3 regions of the Methylobacterium durans genome follow, and region 3 is predicted to be linked to each of the others. Evidence: predicted binding sites of a transcription regulator. Region 3 holds the regulator's gene; each other region holds the start of a gene.

Region 1 (4,470 bases), 1.5 Mb from region 3:
GCCCGGGACGATGCCGTCGCGCGGCAGCAATGTGCCGCGCTCGGCCGCGCCTACGGCGAAGCCCGCGAGGTCGTAATCCCCGCCCGCGTAGAGGCCCGGCATCTCGGCGGTCTCGCCGCCGATCAGCGCGCATCCGGCCTGCCGGCAGCCCTCGGCGATGCCCCGTACGATGTCGGCGCCGATTCCGGGCACGAGCTTTCCGGTGGCGTAGTAATCGAGGAAGAAGAGCGGCTCGGCGCCCTGGACGATGATGTCGTTGACGCACATCGCCACGAGATCGATGCCGATCGTCGTGTGGCGCCCGGTCTCGATCGCGATCTTGACCTTGGTGCCGACGCCGTCGTTCGCCGCCACCAGGATCGGGTCCTTGAAGCCCGCGGCCCTCAGGTCGAACAGGCCACCGAAACCGCCGATCTCGGCATCCGCCCCGGGCCGGCGCGTCGTCCGCACCAGCGGCTTGATCGTCTCGACCATGGCGTTGCCGGCGTCGATGTCGACGCCCGCCTGCGCGTAGGTCAGCCCCTTGTCCGTCATGCTCGCTCGTCCCAGCCGCGATCTCGCGGTTCCTCTACCGGGTTGCGGCGGGAAGGGCGAGTCGGCCTCGCATGTCGCGGGCCGATCGGGCTTCTGCATCGCGTCCGCCGGATGCTAGCAGGGCAGAAGCGCCGGCAGCTGAAGCGGGCTGCGCGAGCCCGACCCGGTCCCCATGACCCTCCCGAACCTCATCACCCTCGGCCGCCTCGTCCTCGTTCCGGTCATCCTCGTGCTGATCGGGCAGGGGGCCTGGGGCGCGGCGCTCGCCGTCTTCGTCGTGGCGGGGGCCTCGGACGCGCTCGACGGCTTCCTCGCCAAGCGCTTCGGGATGGAGAGCGCGCTGGGCGCGCTCCTCGACCCGCTCGCCGACAAGGCGCTCCTCGTCTCCGTCTTCGTATCGCTCGCCACCGTCGGCGCGCTGCCGGTCTGGCTCGTCGCCGTAGTGATCGCGCGCGATCTCTTGATTGTCGCGGCGGTCGGCCTCGCCTGGGTCAGCGGGCGACGCTTCGCGATCAAACCGCTCCTCGTCGGCAAGCTCAACACGGCGGCGCAGATCGGCCTCGCCACCCTCGTGCTCGTGGCCCATGCGGGCGGATGGTCGCTCGACGGCCTTGTAGCGCTCGTCTGCTGGCTCGTCGCCGGAACGAGCCTGCTCTCGCTCGCCGCCTACGCGCGGATCTGGCGGGATAGCGCGGCCGCGCCCCACCCGCGCCCTTGATCGGGCGCGGCTTCGTTCCCACTCTCGGCGCCGGTCGAAAGTGCAGGGACGGGCGGATGCGCGGCAGGACGTTGATCGGGCTCGGCGCGGCGCTCGTCCTGCTGATCCTCCTCTATCTGCTGCGCGACGTTCTGCTGCCCTTCGTCGCCGGCATCGCGCTGGCCTATCTGCTCGACCCGCTGGCCGATAGGCTGGAGCGGCTCGGCCTCGGGCGCCTCGCGGCGAGCCTGCTCATCCTCGCGCTCTTCGTCGTCGTCCTCGTGATCACGCTGCTGATCGTGGTGCCGCTCGCCGCGAACCAGATCGCCGCGCTGATCGCGACGCTGCCCGGCACCGTCTCGCGCCTGCAGGGAATCCTGGCCGAGCGGGTCGGGCCGCTCCTGCAGCGGATTGGCGGCACGGACGTGCTCTCCGAGCTGCAATCGTCGGTCGGCACGCTCGCCACGCAGGGCGGAGCGTGGCTCCTCGCCTTCCTGAAGTCGCTCTGGTCGGGCAGCCAGGCGCTGATCTCGATCGCCTCGCTCCTCGTCGTCACGCCGGTCGTCGCCTTCTACATCCTGGTCGACTGGGACCGGATGATTGCCAAGCTCGATTCCTGGGTGCCGCCACGCCACCGCCCGGTGGTGCGCCGCCTCGGCCGCGAGATCGACGGCGCGATCACCGGTTTCGTGCGCGGACAGACCCTCGTCTGCCTCATCCTCGGAACGTTCTACGCGGTGGGCCTCTGGCTCGTCGGGCTGAATTTCGGCGTGCTGATCGGGCTGATCGCCGGTTTCCTGACCTTCATACCCTATGTCGGCACGCTCACCGGGTTCCTGCTGTCGGTCGGCGTCGCCCTGGTGCAGTTCTGGCCGAACTCGGACTGGCTGCATATCGGGCTGACCGTCGGCGTGTTCCTCGTCGGCCAGTTCCTGGAAGGCAACATCATCTCGCCGAAGCTCGTCGGCGACTCGGTCGGCCTGCACCCAGTCTGGCTGATGTTCGCGCTCCTCGCCTTCGGCTCCCTGTTCGGCTTCGTCGGATTGCTGCTCGCCGTGCCGATCGCGGCCTCGATCGGTGTGATCGTGCGCTTCGCCATCGAGCGCTACCTGCAGAGCCGGCTCTACCACGCGGACGAGCCGTCCCTTCTGCCGCACCGGGATAGCATGCCGCCCTTGACGGGGTCGGTGCCGCGGCGAGACTAGAGCCCGCATGCGCGAGAACGCACCGCCCCGACAGCTCACCTTCGACCTGCCCCTCGACCCGCGCTACGGCCGCGAGGATTTCCTGGTGAGCCCCGCCAACGAGGCGGCCTACGCCCTGATCGAGGCGTGGCCCGACTGGCCCGACACGGTGCTCATCCTCACCGGACCCGCGGGCAGCGGCAAGAGCCACCTCGCCTCGATCTGGGCGACGCGGGCCCATGCCTGGACCGTTGCGGCGGCCGAGATCGGCGCGGCCTCGGTCACGCATCTCGTCTCGAACGGCGCCCTCGTCGTCGAGGATATCGACCGGGCGGACGGCCTCGACGAGGCTGCCCTGTTCCACCTGCTCAACCTCGCCCGCGAGCGGCGCTGCCCGGTGCTGATCACGAGCGCGCAAGCGGTCGATGCCCTCGGGATCCGGACGCCGGACCTGCGCTCGCGCCTGCGGCTTGCCCCCGGCGCCGGCATCCTGCCGCCGGACGACGCCCTGCTCAGGGCTGTGATCGTGAAGCTCTTCGTCGACCGGCAGCTCGTGGTGGATCTGAGCGTCGTCGACGCACTGGCGCTGCGCATCGACCGGTCGCTCGCCCGCGCCCGCGAGGTCGTGAGTGAGCTCGACCGGGATGCCCTCGGCCGGGGCCGCCGCATCACCCGGCCGCTGGCGCTCGCCGTGCTGGAGCGCCTCGGGATGCAGGAGGAGCCGGATTGATCCGGACGCTCCGCGTCTGCGAAATCGGCGCGGGTCGTCACGAAACTGTCAAATGAATGCGGGGCCCGCGTGGTAGTGCCCCCGGAAAGCGGCAAGCGGAGGATGAAGGGTGTCGGAGATGGAGCCGAGCACGGACGCGCGGGAGAACGAGGGCCCGGAGACGGTCGAGAACCGCGATTCCGCCGAGCCGTCCCGTCGGCGCGTTCCCGCGCGGGCGGCCGCGGCCCGCACGGCCGCCTTGCGCCGCAGCCCCGCGCCGCGCGATGCCGCGCCCAAGGCGTCCGCCACGGCCGGGCCGCGTCCCGGCGAGGACGCCGACGACTGGCCGGCGACGGCGGAGACCGCCGAGGCGCGGCCCGAACCGGCCGCGGATCTCGCCGGCAGCACCGCCCGCGAACCCGTTCTCGAGGCTGGCCGCCACCTGCGGCACTCGCCGGAGCGCTTCGTCAACCGGGAATTGTCCTGGCTTCAGTTCAACCGGCGCGTGCTGGAGGAGGCCTCGAACGGCAATCACCCGCTCTTGGAGCAGCTGCGCTTCCTCTCGATCTCGGCCAACAACCTCGACGAGTTCTTCATGGTGCGCGTGGCCGGCCTGCACGATCAGGTCCGCGCCGGCCTCGTCGTGCCCTCGCAGGACGGGCTGACGCCCTCCGAGCAGCTCCTGCGGATCGGCCACGAGGTCTCGCGGCTCGCGGAGGACCAGCAGGCGCGCTGGCGCGAATTGCGGGTCGCGTTGCACGGCGCCGAGATCGATCTCGTCGATCCGGGCGAACTCTCGGCCGAGCACGGGCGCTGGCTGGAGGAGTACTTCCTGAATCACGTCTTCCCGGTCCTGACGCCGCTCGCGATCGACCCGGCCCACCCGTTCCCCTTCATCCCGAATCTCGGCTCGACCATCGCGCTGATGCTGGTGCGCCCTCGTGACGGGCGGGTGCTGCGGGCGCTGATCCGCCTGCCGGCGGTGCTCGACCGGTTCGTGCGCCTGCCGGACCTCGCCGGCGATCCGGTCGCCCGCTTCATCGCGATCGAGCAGGTGATCGTGATGTTCACCGGACGGCTCTTCCCCGGCTACCTCGTCCGCGGACAGGGCGCCTTCCGGGTGATCCGCGACTCGGACCTTGAGATCGAGGAGGAGGCCGAGGATCTCGTCCTGCATTTCGAGACCGCGCTCAAGCAGCGCCGCCGCGGCGTCGTCATCCGCCTCGAGATCGAGGGCGGGATGCCGGAGGATCTCCGGGCTTTTGTGACGGACGAGCTTGAGATCGCGAGCGAGGCCGTGTTCCTCGTGGAGGGCATGCTCGCGCTCAACGAATTGTCGCAGATCG
Region 2 (4,470 bases), 2.9 Mb from region 3:
CCGCCGCCGAGACCGGCGGCCGGTAGGTGACGTAGCGGGCGTTGGCCGGATCGGTGACGTCGTAGACCATGACGCCCCCGGTCCGCTCCAGGCCGACGAAGGCGTAGGTGCGGCCGTTCACGACGCCGATCGTGACGCCCTCGGGCTCCGGGCCCTTGTCGTCGGAGCGGGTGTCGGGGCCGGAACCCTGGTTCTGGTTGAAGATCGCGGGCACGTCGCGGGCGGTGATCGCCTCGAACTCGCCGCCGGTCTCGCGCACCTTCGTGATGGTGCCGTCGCCGTTGTCGCGGAAGATCGAGATGCCGCGCCCGCCGAAGGCGTAGAGCTGGTCGAGGTCGCCGTCCCCGTCCGTGTCGCCGAACTTGGTGAGCACGTTGAGCCGGCCGAGGTCGCTCGCCTTGAGCGCCGCGGCGTTCGGGAAGATGGTCGGGTCGAGGACGACCGCCGCGTTGCTCAGGCGTTTGACGTCCAGGCCCTCGATCCCGCTGCCGACGCGCCCGTCGCCCTCGTTGGCGGTGACGAAGTACCGGACGCCGCCGACCGTGTAGCTCGCGATGGCGTCGGGCTGCAGCACGCTGGTGATGGCGGCGTCGCGGAGCGCGATGCCGTTCTGGTCGTTCGGGTCGAAGGCGTTGCCGGGAAGCGCGTGGTCGACGCCGCCGAGCGGCAGGAGGGCGATCGGGCGGCTCGCGGCCGGGTCGGTGAGGTCGAGCACCGCGACCGCGTTCACCTCCTGCAGCGTCACGTAGGCCCGGGTGCCGTCGGCCGAGACGGCGATGTACTCGGGCTCGATGTCGGCGGCGGCCGACACGCCGGGGAAGATCGCGATGCCGGCCGCGCGCAGATCGGCCTCGAAGCCGTTCAGAGCCTCGAAGGTGACCGCGCTGGCGAGGGCGGCGGCGCCCGCCCCGTCCGCGAGGCTGATGATGCTGACGCTGCCGTTCGGGTTGACGGCGGACGAGACCGCCTCCGCCTCGTTGGCGACGAGGAGCCGCGTTCCGTCCGGCGTGAAGGTGAGCTGGTCCGGCACCGGCCCGACCTGGACGAGCTTCTGCAGGGAGCCCGCGGTGTCGTAGAGCGCGACGGAGCCGTTCTCCGAGCGGACCGCGTTCTCGTAGGCGACCGCCACGATGCCGTTCTTGACGGCCACCGCGTTGACGGCGCCGTAGCCGGTCAGGCCGGAGAGCGCGATCTCGCCGGTCTTGGTGAGGCCACCGTCGGCCCCGATCCGCACGATGTCGACGCGGTTGGCGCCCGCATTCGTGATGTAGAGCTGGCCGCTGGCGGGGTCGAAGGACACGCTCTCGGCGTTGCCGGTGCCCGCCGCGAAGCTTGAGAGCCGCACGAGGTCGAGGCTGCCGGTGCCGATCGGAGCCGTCGCCGCGCCCGCGAGCGAGGGCGCCCGCGGCAGGATCGCGATCGAGCCGATGCTCGAGGCCGTGGTGGCCGGCGCCTCGTCCGGGGCCGCGAAGGTCGGCGTCGTGGGCATGAGGAAACGTCTCGCAGCAGGCAGTCGGGGAAACGGAAGACGCGGGGGGACAGCGTCTGCCGGCGGGCGCGATGGGAGGGCGCGTCGGACGTGCGGAGGCCGCGGGAGGCGGCGTACGGGATCCGACAATGCCGTCCGGCCGCGCTCGTAGCTGTGCCGTGTAACGGTCACATGACGGCGCCGGCTAAGGACTCGCGCAGGCCGCGGGCAGCAGAACACGCCATCCTCAAGGCCGCGATAGCGGTACGGCGAGATGATCGCGGCCGCGGGGACGGTCTTTGCGGGTCGACGACATCGTTAATTCTGTCGCTTCTTTCCACAGCGGCGCGACGACATCCGAAATCCGGCGCAACCGCACGGAAACGGACGAAGCATCCCGGCGCCGCCGCGCGGAGCCTCTTCGGCACGGCGGCGGGCGCGCCTTAACCATCCCGCGGCGGGAACTAGCCCGCGGCCCCGAGGAGCGGGCCGCGCGACAGGCCGGCGGACGCCCGCGCAAGAGATCGCCTGATGAATTGACGTCCTGCGACAGCGGATAATCCGCCCAATTTCGATAAAAATCGTACTAGAACCACGGTCTAGTTAGTAATAGAGGCGTCGTTTTAGGTACAATTTATGTCTATTCAGTCCGTTAAACGTTCTTTAACAGCTTCATTAGGCCGAAAGACCGGCGAAATCTGTCCGTCAGCAGTCACTTCGACGCAGCATCCGTGCATCCCGCGCGTGTGCTCGTTCCCGTCGTGCCGCCCGGACATCTTCTTGGGAGGCTGTTATGGTTGCTCTCGTCAAGCACGACCTCGAATTCATTCTCCGTCAGATCAAGATCGCGGAGGCGAATTCGGAGGCGCATTCCGGGGCGCAGGCGAAGGCGCTCACCGCGATCTACGTGGACGCGAACGGCAACATCGTCGCCTCCACGGCGCCCGAGGCCGCCCTCGCCATCAGCCACCCGCTCGCGCCCTACGGGCTGCGCACGGTCGACGGCAGCTACAACAACCTGATCGCGGGCCGCGAGCAATGGGGCGCGGCCGACAACCCGTTCCCGCGGATCACGGACCCCTACTGGCGCAACGAGACGGACGACAGCATCTCCTTCGGGCCGGGCGCCGTGCTCACCGACGGCAATTACGGCGAGATGGGCGCCCCCCCTGCCCCGACCCGCGGTCTCGGCGGCGGCACCGTGGTCGACGCCGACCCCCGCATCATCTCGAACCTGATCGTCGACCAGACTCTGAACAACCCCGCCGCCATCTACGCGGCGCTGATCCACTCGGGCTACACGGGCGCCGATCTCGGCGCCGCCCTCCAGGAGATCATCGGCGCGCACAAGGTGGTCGCGCCCAAGCAGACGGCCGCCGATGCGGCTGCCGCCGCCGCAGAGACCGCCGAGCAGGCCGCAGCCACCGCCCGCGCCGGCGCCGATACCGCCCAGAGCAACGCCAACGCTGCGTCAGCTGCCGCCACTGCAGCGCAGAACGCCTACGATGCCGCTGCTGCCGCTACGGATCCGGTGACCTCTCCGGAGATGCTCGCCGACCTCTTGTTGGCCGCGACCAACGCCGCTGTAGCCGCCGACTTGGCGGGGACCGCCGCAACGAATGCAGACGCGCTGGCCGATGCGGCCGAGGCAGCAGCCGGCACCGCGCAAACGAATGCTGATGGCGCGGCTGCCACTCTGACGGCCGCCAAGGCGGATCTCGCCGCGCTGCTGGCCGGGCACAAGATCACGATGGAGGGCCAGTCCGTCGTCATCCCGAACGTGTCGCCGGACGAAGGCCTGTCGGCCCCCTACAATTCCTGGTTCACGCTGTTCGGCCAGTTCTTCGATCACGGCCTCGACCTCGTGACCAAGGGCGGCAACGGCACGATCTACATCCCGCTGCAGCCCGACGACCCGCTCTACAACCCTGCCTCGCCGAACACGAACTTCATGGTCCTCACCCGCGCGCCGGAAGGGGCCGACAACCTGACGACGCCCTGGGTCGACCAGAACCAGACCTACACGTCGAGCGCCTCGCACCAGCTCTTCCTGCGCGAGTACGCCATGGTCGACGGCAAGCCGCTCGCCACCGGCAAGCTCCTGGAGGGTGACCGCGGCCTCGCCACCTGGGCGGACGTGAAGGAGCAGGCCCGCACCAAGCTCGGCATCGACCTCGCCGACACCGACGTCTCGAACATCCCGCTCTTCGTGATGGACGCCTACGGCGAGTTCGTGCGTGGGCCGAACGGCCTCCCGCAGATGGTGATCTCGCTCGGCGCCGACAACACGTTCGGCGGGACCGGCGCCAATGCCGACGTGTTCGTCGAGGGCAGCCTGGCGAGCCCGATCTCGACCGCCAACGCGGTCCGGACCGGCCACGCCTTCCTCGACGACATCGCGCACGCCGCGGTCCCGGGGACGCTCTACGACCACGACGGCAATCCGGCGACCCCGATGGTGGCAGTCCAGGCGGATGCGGACGGCGTCGCCGGCAACGCCATCGGCTTCGATTCCCGCGGCAACAAGGTCGCCTACGACAACGAGCTCCTCGACGCCCACTACATCACGGGCGACGGGCGCGGGAACGAGAATATCGGCCTGTCGGCCGTCCACCATGTGTTCCATTCGGAGCACAACCACATGGTGCAGCAGGTCAAGGACATCGCCCTCGCCTCCGGCGACCTCGCCTTCCTCAACGAGTGGCTGCGGGTCGACGTGACCGCGATCCCGACCACCCCGGAGGCCATCGCCGCCCTGCAATGGGACGGCGAGCGCCTGTTCCAGTCGGCCCGCTTCACGACCGAGATGCAGTACCAGCACCTCGTCTTCGAGGAGTTCGCCCGCAAGGTCCAGCCGGACGTCGACGCCTTCGTGTTCAACCCGTCGATCGACATCAACCCGGCGATCTTCGCCGAGTTCGCCCACGTCGTGTACCGCTTCGGCCACTCGATGCTGCGCGAGACCGTCGACCAGATCGACGGTGACGGCAACCTGAACCCGA
Region 3 (4,470 bases):
CCTCGGCCGGGCGCTCGGCGAGACCATGGCGGTCACCTTCGTGATCGGCAACGCCAACCGCCTCTCCGCCTCGATTTTCGATCCGGGCTCGACCATCGCCTCGCGGATCGCCAACGAGTTCAACGAGGCGGATGGCATGCAGCTCAACGCGCTGATGGCGCTCGGCTGCATTCTCTTCGTCGTCACCTTCATCGTGCTCATCATCGCGCGCCTGCTCGTGCGCCGCGTCAAGGTCGCCTGAGGAGGCCACCGATGGATGCCGCCAACCCCATGACGCAAGCCGCGACCCGGGATCGCCCGCCGATCGGGAGCCGCGTGCGCCCGAGCCGCCGCGCGGCCGACCGGACCCTGAAGGTTGCCTGTCTGGTGGCGACGCTGATCGGCGCCGTGGTGCTCGGCTCGATCCTGCTGATGCTCATCGTCGAGGGGCTGCGCGGCTTCTCGGCGACGCTCCTGACCCAGCCGACGCCGGGCCCCGGCTCGGAGGGCGGCGGCATCGCCAATGCGGTGCTCGGCAGCCTCGTCCTCACCCTGATCGGCATCGTGGTGGCGACCCCGATCGGCGTGATGGCGGGGACCTATCTCGCCGAGTACGGCCGCGGCTCGAAGCTCGCCGACGTGATCCGCTTCCTCAACGACGTGCTGCTCTCCGCGCCCTCGATCCTGATCGGCCTGTTCGTCTACACCCTGATGGTGCGGCCGATGGGGACCTACTCGGGCTGGGCCGGGGGCGTGGCGCTCGCCATCATCGCGACGCCGGTCATCGTGCGCACCACCGAGGACATGCTGCGCCTCGTTCCGGGCCCCTTGCGCGAGGCCGGCGCCGCCCTCGGCGCACCGCCCTCCCGCGTGATCATGAGCGTGACGTGGCGGGCCGCCTCCGCCGGCATCGTCACGGGCGTGATCCTGGCGCTCGCCCGCATCGCCGGCGAGACGGCGCCGCTCCTGTTCACGGCCCTCAACAACAACTCCTGGTTCAATGCCAGCCTGATGGGCGGCGTCGCGAACCTGCCGGTGATGATCTACCAGTTCGCCCTCTCGCCCTACCCGAACTGGCAGAGCCTCGCCTGGGCCGGCGCCCTCCTGATCACGGTCGCGATCCTCGCCCTCTCGGTGGTGGCGCGCCTCGTCGTGAAGTCCGAGCGGGCGCGCTGAGCGCCCGCGCACCGATCCCTCTCCGGCCGAACGGCCTTCCGAAGGAACCACCCGATGAGCGCCTCCCCCGCCGTCAGCGCGTCGCTCAGCGGCCGCAGCCAGGCCAACGCCAGCGCGCCCGTTCGTATCGCCGTGAAGAACCTCGACTTCTACTACGGCACGTTCCACGGCCTGAAGAACATCAACCTCAATTTCCACGACCGGCAGGTCACGGCGCTGATCGGGCCTTCGGGCTGCGGGAAGTCGACGCTGCTGCGCACCTTCAACCGGATCTACAGCCTCTATCCCGAGCAGCGGGCGGACGGCGAGATCCTCCTCGACGGCCAGAACATCCTCGACCCGAAGGTCGACCTCAACGAGCTGCGCGCCCGGGTCGGCATGGTGTTCCAGAAGCCGACGCCCTTCCCGATGTCGATCTACGACAACGTCGCCTTCGGGCTTCGCCTCTACGAGCGCCTGCCGAAGGCCGAGCTCGACCTGCGGGTCGAGGAAAGCCTGCGCAAGGCCGCCCTCTGGGACGAGGTGAAGGACAAGCTCAAGCAGTCCGGCATGGGTCTCTCGGGCGGGCAGCAGCAGCGCCTCTGCATCGCCCGCACGGTGGCGCAGCGCCCGGAGGTGATCCTGTTCGACGAGCCGACTTCGGCCCTCGACCCGATCTCGACGGGGCGCATCGAGGAACTGATCGAGCAGCTGCGGGACGAGTTCACCATCGCCATCGTGACGCACAACATGCAGCAGGCGGCCCGCATCTCGCAGTTCACCGCCTTCATGTATCTCGGCGAGCTCGTCGAGTTCGGCCCCACCACCCGGATCTTCATGAACCCGGAGAAGCGGCAGACGCAGGACTACATCACCGGCCGCTTCGGCTGAGCCGGTCCATTCCCGTTCTCCCGTTCCCGCGCCAGCCCCGAGGATCACGACCATGTCCGAGCACATCGTCACCTCCTACGACAACGATCTCAACGACCTGCGCCGGTCGATCTCGGAGATGGGGGGCGTCGCCGAGAAGATGATGGCCGAGGCGAGCCAGGCGCTGGTCCGCCGCGACACGGTGCTCGCCCAGGCCGTGATCGCCGCCGACAAGCGCCTCGACGTGCTCCAGCGCGAGATCGAGGAGCGCGCCGTCCTCCTCATCGCCCGGCGCCAGCCGCTCGCCATCGACCTGCGCGAGACGATCTCGGCGATCCGGGTCTCGGGCGATCTCGAGCGGATCGGGGATCTCGCGAAGAACATCGCCAAGCGCGTCGTTGCGATCAGCGATCAGGCCCAGCCGCAGAAGATCGTGCTCGGCGTGCAGCACATGAGCGACCTCGTGCAGGAGCAGCTCAAGGACGTCCTCGACGCCTACGCCAGCCGGGACACGAAATCCGCCCACGACGTCTGGGAGCGGGACGGGGCGATCGACGCCCTCTACAATTCCCTGTTCCGTGAACTCCTGACCTACATGATGGAAGATCCGCGCAACATCTCGTTCTGCACGCATCTCCTGTTCTGCGCCAAGAACGTGGAGCGGATCGGCGACCATACCACCAACATCGCCGAGACGATCCACTACCTCGCCACCGGCGAGACGCTCGCCATCGAGCGCCCGAAGAACGACGCCTCGAACTACGCGACGGTTTTGCCGGGCGTGGGAGCCTGAAGGCGCGAGCAGGCATGAGCACGCGGATCCTGATCGTCGAGGACGAGGAGGCCCTGACCCTCCTCCTGCGCTACAACCTGGAGGCCGAGGGCTTCACGGTCGATTCCGCCATCCGCGGCGACGAGGCGGAGATCCGCCTCGCCGAGCAGGTGCCGGACCTCGTCCTCCTCGACTGGATGCTTCCGGGACTCTCCGGGATCGAACTCTGCCGCCGCATCCGGGCGCGGCGGGAGACCGAGCGGCTGCCCGTCATCATGCTGACCGCCCGCGGCGAGGAGGGGGACCGCATCCGCGGCCTCGGCACGGGGGCGGACGACTACATCGTCAAGCCGTTCTCGGTGCCCGAGCTTCTGGCCCGCGTGCGCGCCCTCCTGCGGCGGGCCAAGCCCGCGCACGTGGCGAACCTGCTGGTGGCCGGCGACATCGAGCTCGACCGGGTCAGCCACCGGATCCGCCGCTCGGGCCGCGAGATCCATCTCGGACCGACCGAGTTCAAGCTCCTCGAATTCCTGATGCAGAGCCCGGGACGGGTCTTCTCGCGGGAGCAGCTCCTCGACGGGGTCTGGGGCCACGACGTCTACATCGACGAGCGCACGGTGGACGTGCATGTCGGCCGCCTGCGCAAGGCCATCAACCGGGCCCGCCAGTCCGATCCGATCCGCACGGTGCGCGGCTCCGGCTATTCCTTCGACGAGATGTTCTCGGGCGTCGAGTAGTCGGAACCCGGTGCCGATGCAGCCGTAGGTGGTCTAGGCGCGGCGATGATCGCGGCGGCGGAGCGATCACGAACGCGACGTCGGCGCGTTGATCGCGCACAGGCCGCTGGCGGGAGCCGGACGCAGCCCGCCCCATGAAAATCGGCAGCCGGATCCGTGGGATATCCGATTCTGACGAGGGTGCCGGGCGCGCGGGATGCGGGCCGGGCCGCGTCAGCGCGCCAGTTCGCGCAGGCCGAGCCGGATCAGGGTCTTCGCCTCCGCACCCTCGCCCGCGCCCTTCATCGCGGCGGCGACCGCGGCGGAGGCCTGGACCTGCGGGTAGCCGAGATTGACCAGCGCCGAGATCGCGTCCGCCACGGGCTGGGGCGCGGTGCGGTCCTCGACGGCGCCGGTGAGCGCGATCAGGGCGGGGTCGATCGGCGCGAAGGCGGGCGCCTTGTCCTTCAGTTCGGCGACGAGCCGGGCGGCCAGCCGCGGGCCGACGCCGGGCGCGCGCGCGATGGCGCCCTTGTCGCCCGTGGCGATGGCGGTGGCGAGGTTGGCCGGCTCCAGCACCGAGAGGACGCCGAGCGCCACCCGGCTGCCGACGCCCTGCACGGTCTGGAGCAGGCGGAACCATTCCCGCTCCGCGTCCGAGCGGAAGCCGTAGAGGCGGATCATGTCCTCGCGGACATGGGTCTCGATCGAGAGGTCCGCCGCCTCGCCGGGCTGCGGCAGGCGCTGCAGCGTGCGGGCGGAGCAATGCACCACGTAGCCGACGCCGTTCACGTCGAGGATGACGAAATCCTCGCCGTAGGAATCCACCAAGCCCCTGAGCTTCCCGATCATCGAGCCGTCCGTTCCAATCCCGAGACCCTGCCCTACAGGGTCCCGGGTCCTGTCGCCAACGCGGCCTTGAGCCGCCGCCGGGTTCGTGAAATCAAGGTCCGCGCCCCGGCCGGGGCAAGCCACCCG

What was found. The regulator PhoB, encoded in region 3, activates phosphate uptake and scavenging genes when phosphate is short. The targets are predictions, from matches to a motif close to TGTCATNNANCTGTCAT.
Region 1: a site for PhoB is predicted at 3,181-3,197, ahead of DK389_RS20470 (RNA degradosome polyphosphate kinase). Genes of this name have one in related genera too.
Region 2: a site for PhoB is predicted at 1,650-1,666, ahead of DK389_RS27030 (ExeM/NucH family extracellular endonuclease). Genes of this name have one in related genera too.

Annotation. Positions count from the first base shown of each region.
Region 1 covers NZ_CP029550.1:4,457,490-4,461,959, forward strand. Annotated here, with positions in the region: gene purM (phosphoribosylformylglycinamidine cyclo-ligase) at 1-534, opposite strand, end outside; gene DK389_RS20455 (CDP-alcohol phosphatidyltransferase family protein) at 707-1,252, shown strand; gene DK389_RS20460 (AI-2E family transporter) at 1,309-2,436, shown strand; gene DK389_RS20465 (P-loop NTPase family protein) at 2,444-3,145, shown strand; gene DK389_RS20470 (RNA degradosome polyphosphate kinase) at 3,264-4,470, shown strand, end outside.
Region 2 covers NZ_CP029550.1:5,799,000-5,803,469, forward strand. Annotated here, with positions in the region: gene DK389_RS27030 (ExeM/NucH family extracellular endonuclease) at 1-1,489, opposite strand, end outside; partial or broken gene DK389_RS34620 (peroxidase family protein) at 3,237-4,470, shown strand, end outside.
Region 3 covers NZ_CP029550.1:2,934,331-2,938,800, forward strand. Annotated here, with positions in the region: gene pstC (phosphate ABC transporter permease subunit PstC) at 1-241, shown strand, start outside; gene pstA (phosphate ABC transporter permease PstA) at 253-1,155, shown strand; gene pstB (phosphate ABC transporter ATP-binding protein PstB) at 1,210-2,025, shown strand; gene phoU (phosphate signaling complex protein PhoU) at 2,078-2,797, shown strand; gene phoB (phosphate regulon transcriptional regulator PhoB) at 2,812-3,513, shown strand; gene ruvA (Holliday junction branch migration protein RuvA) at 3,727-4,344, opposite strand.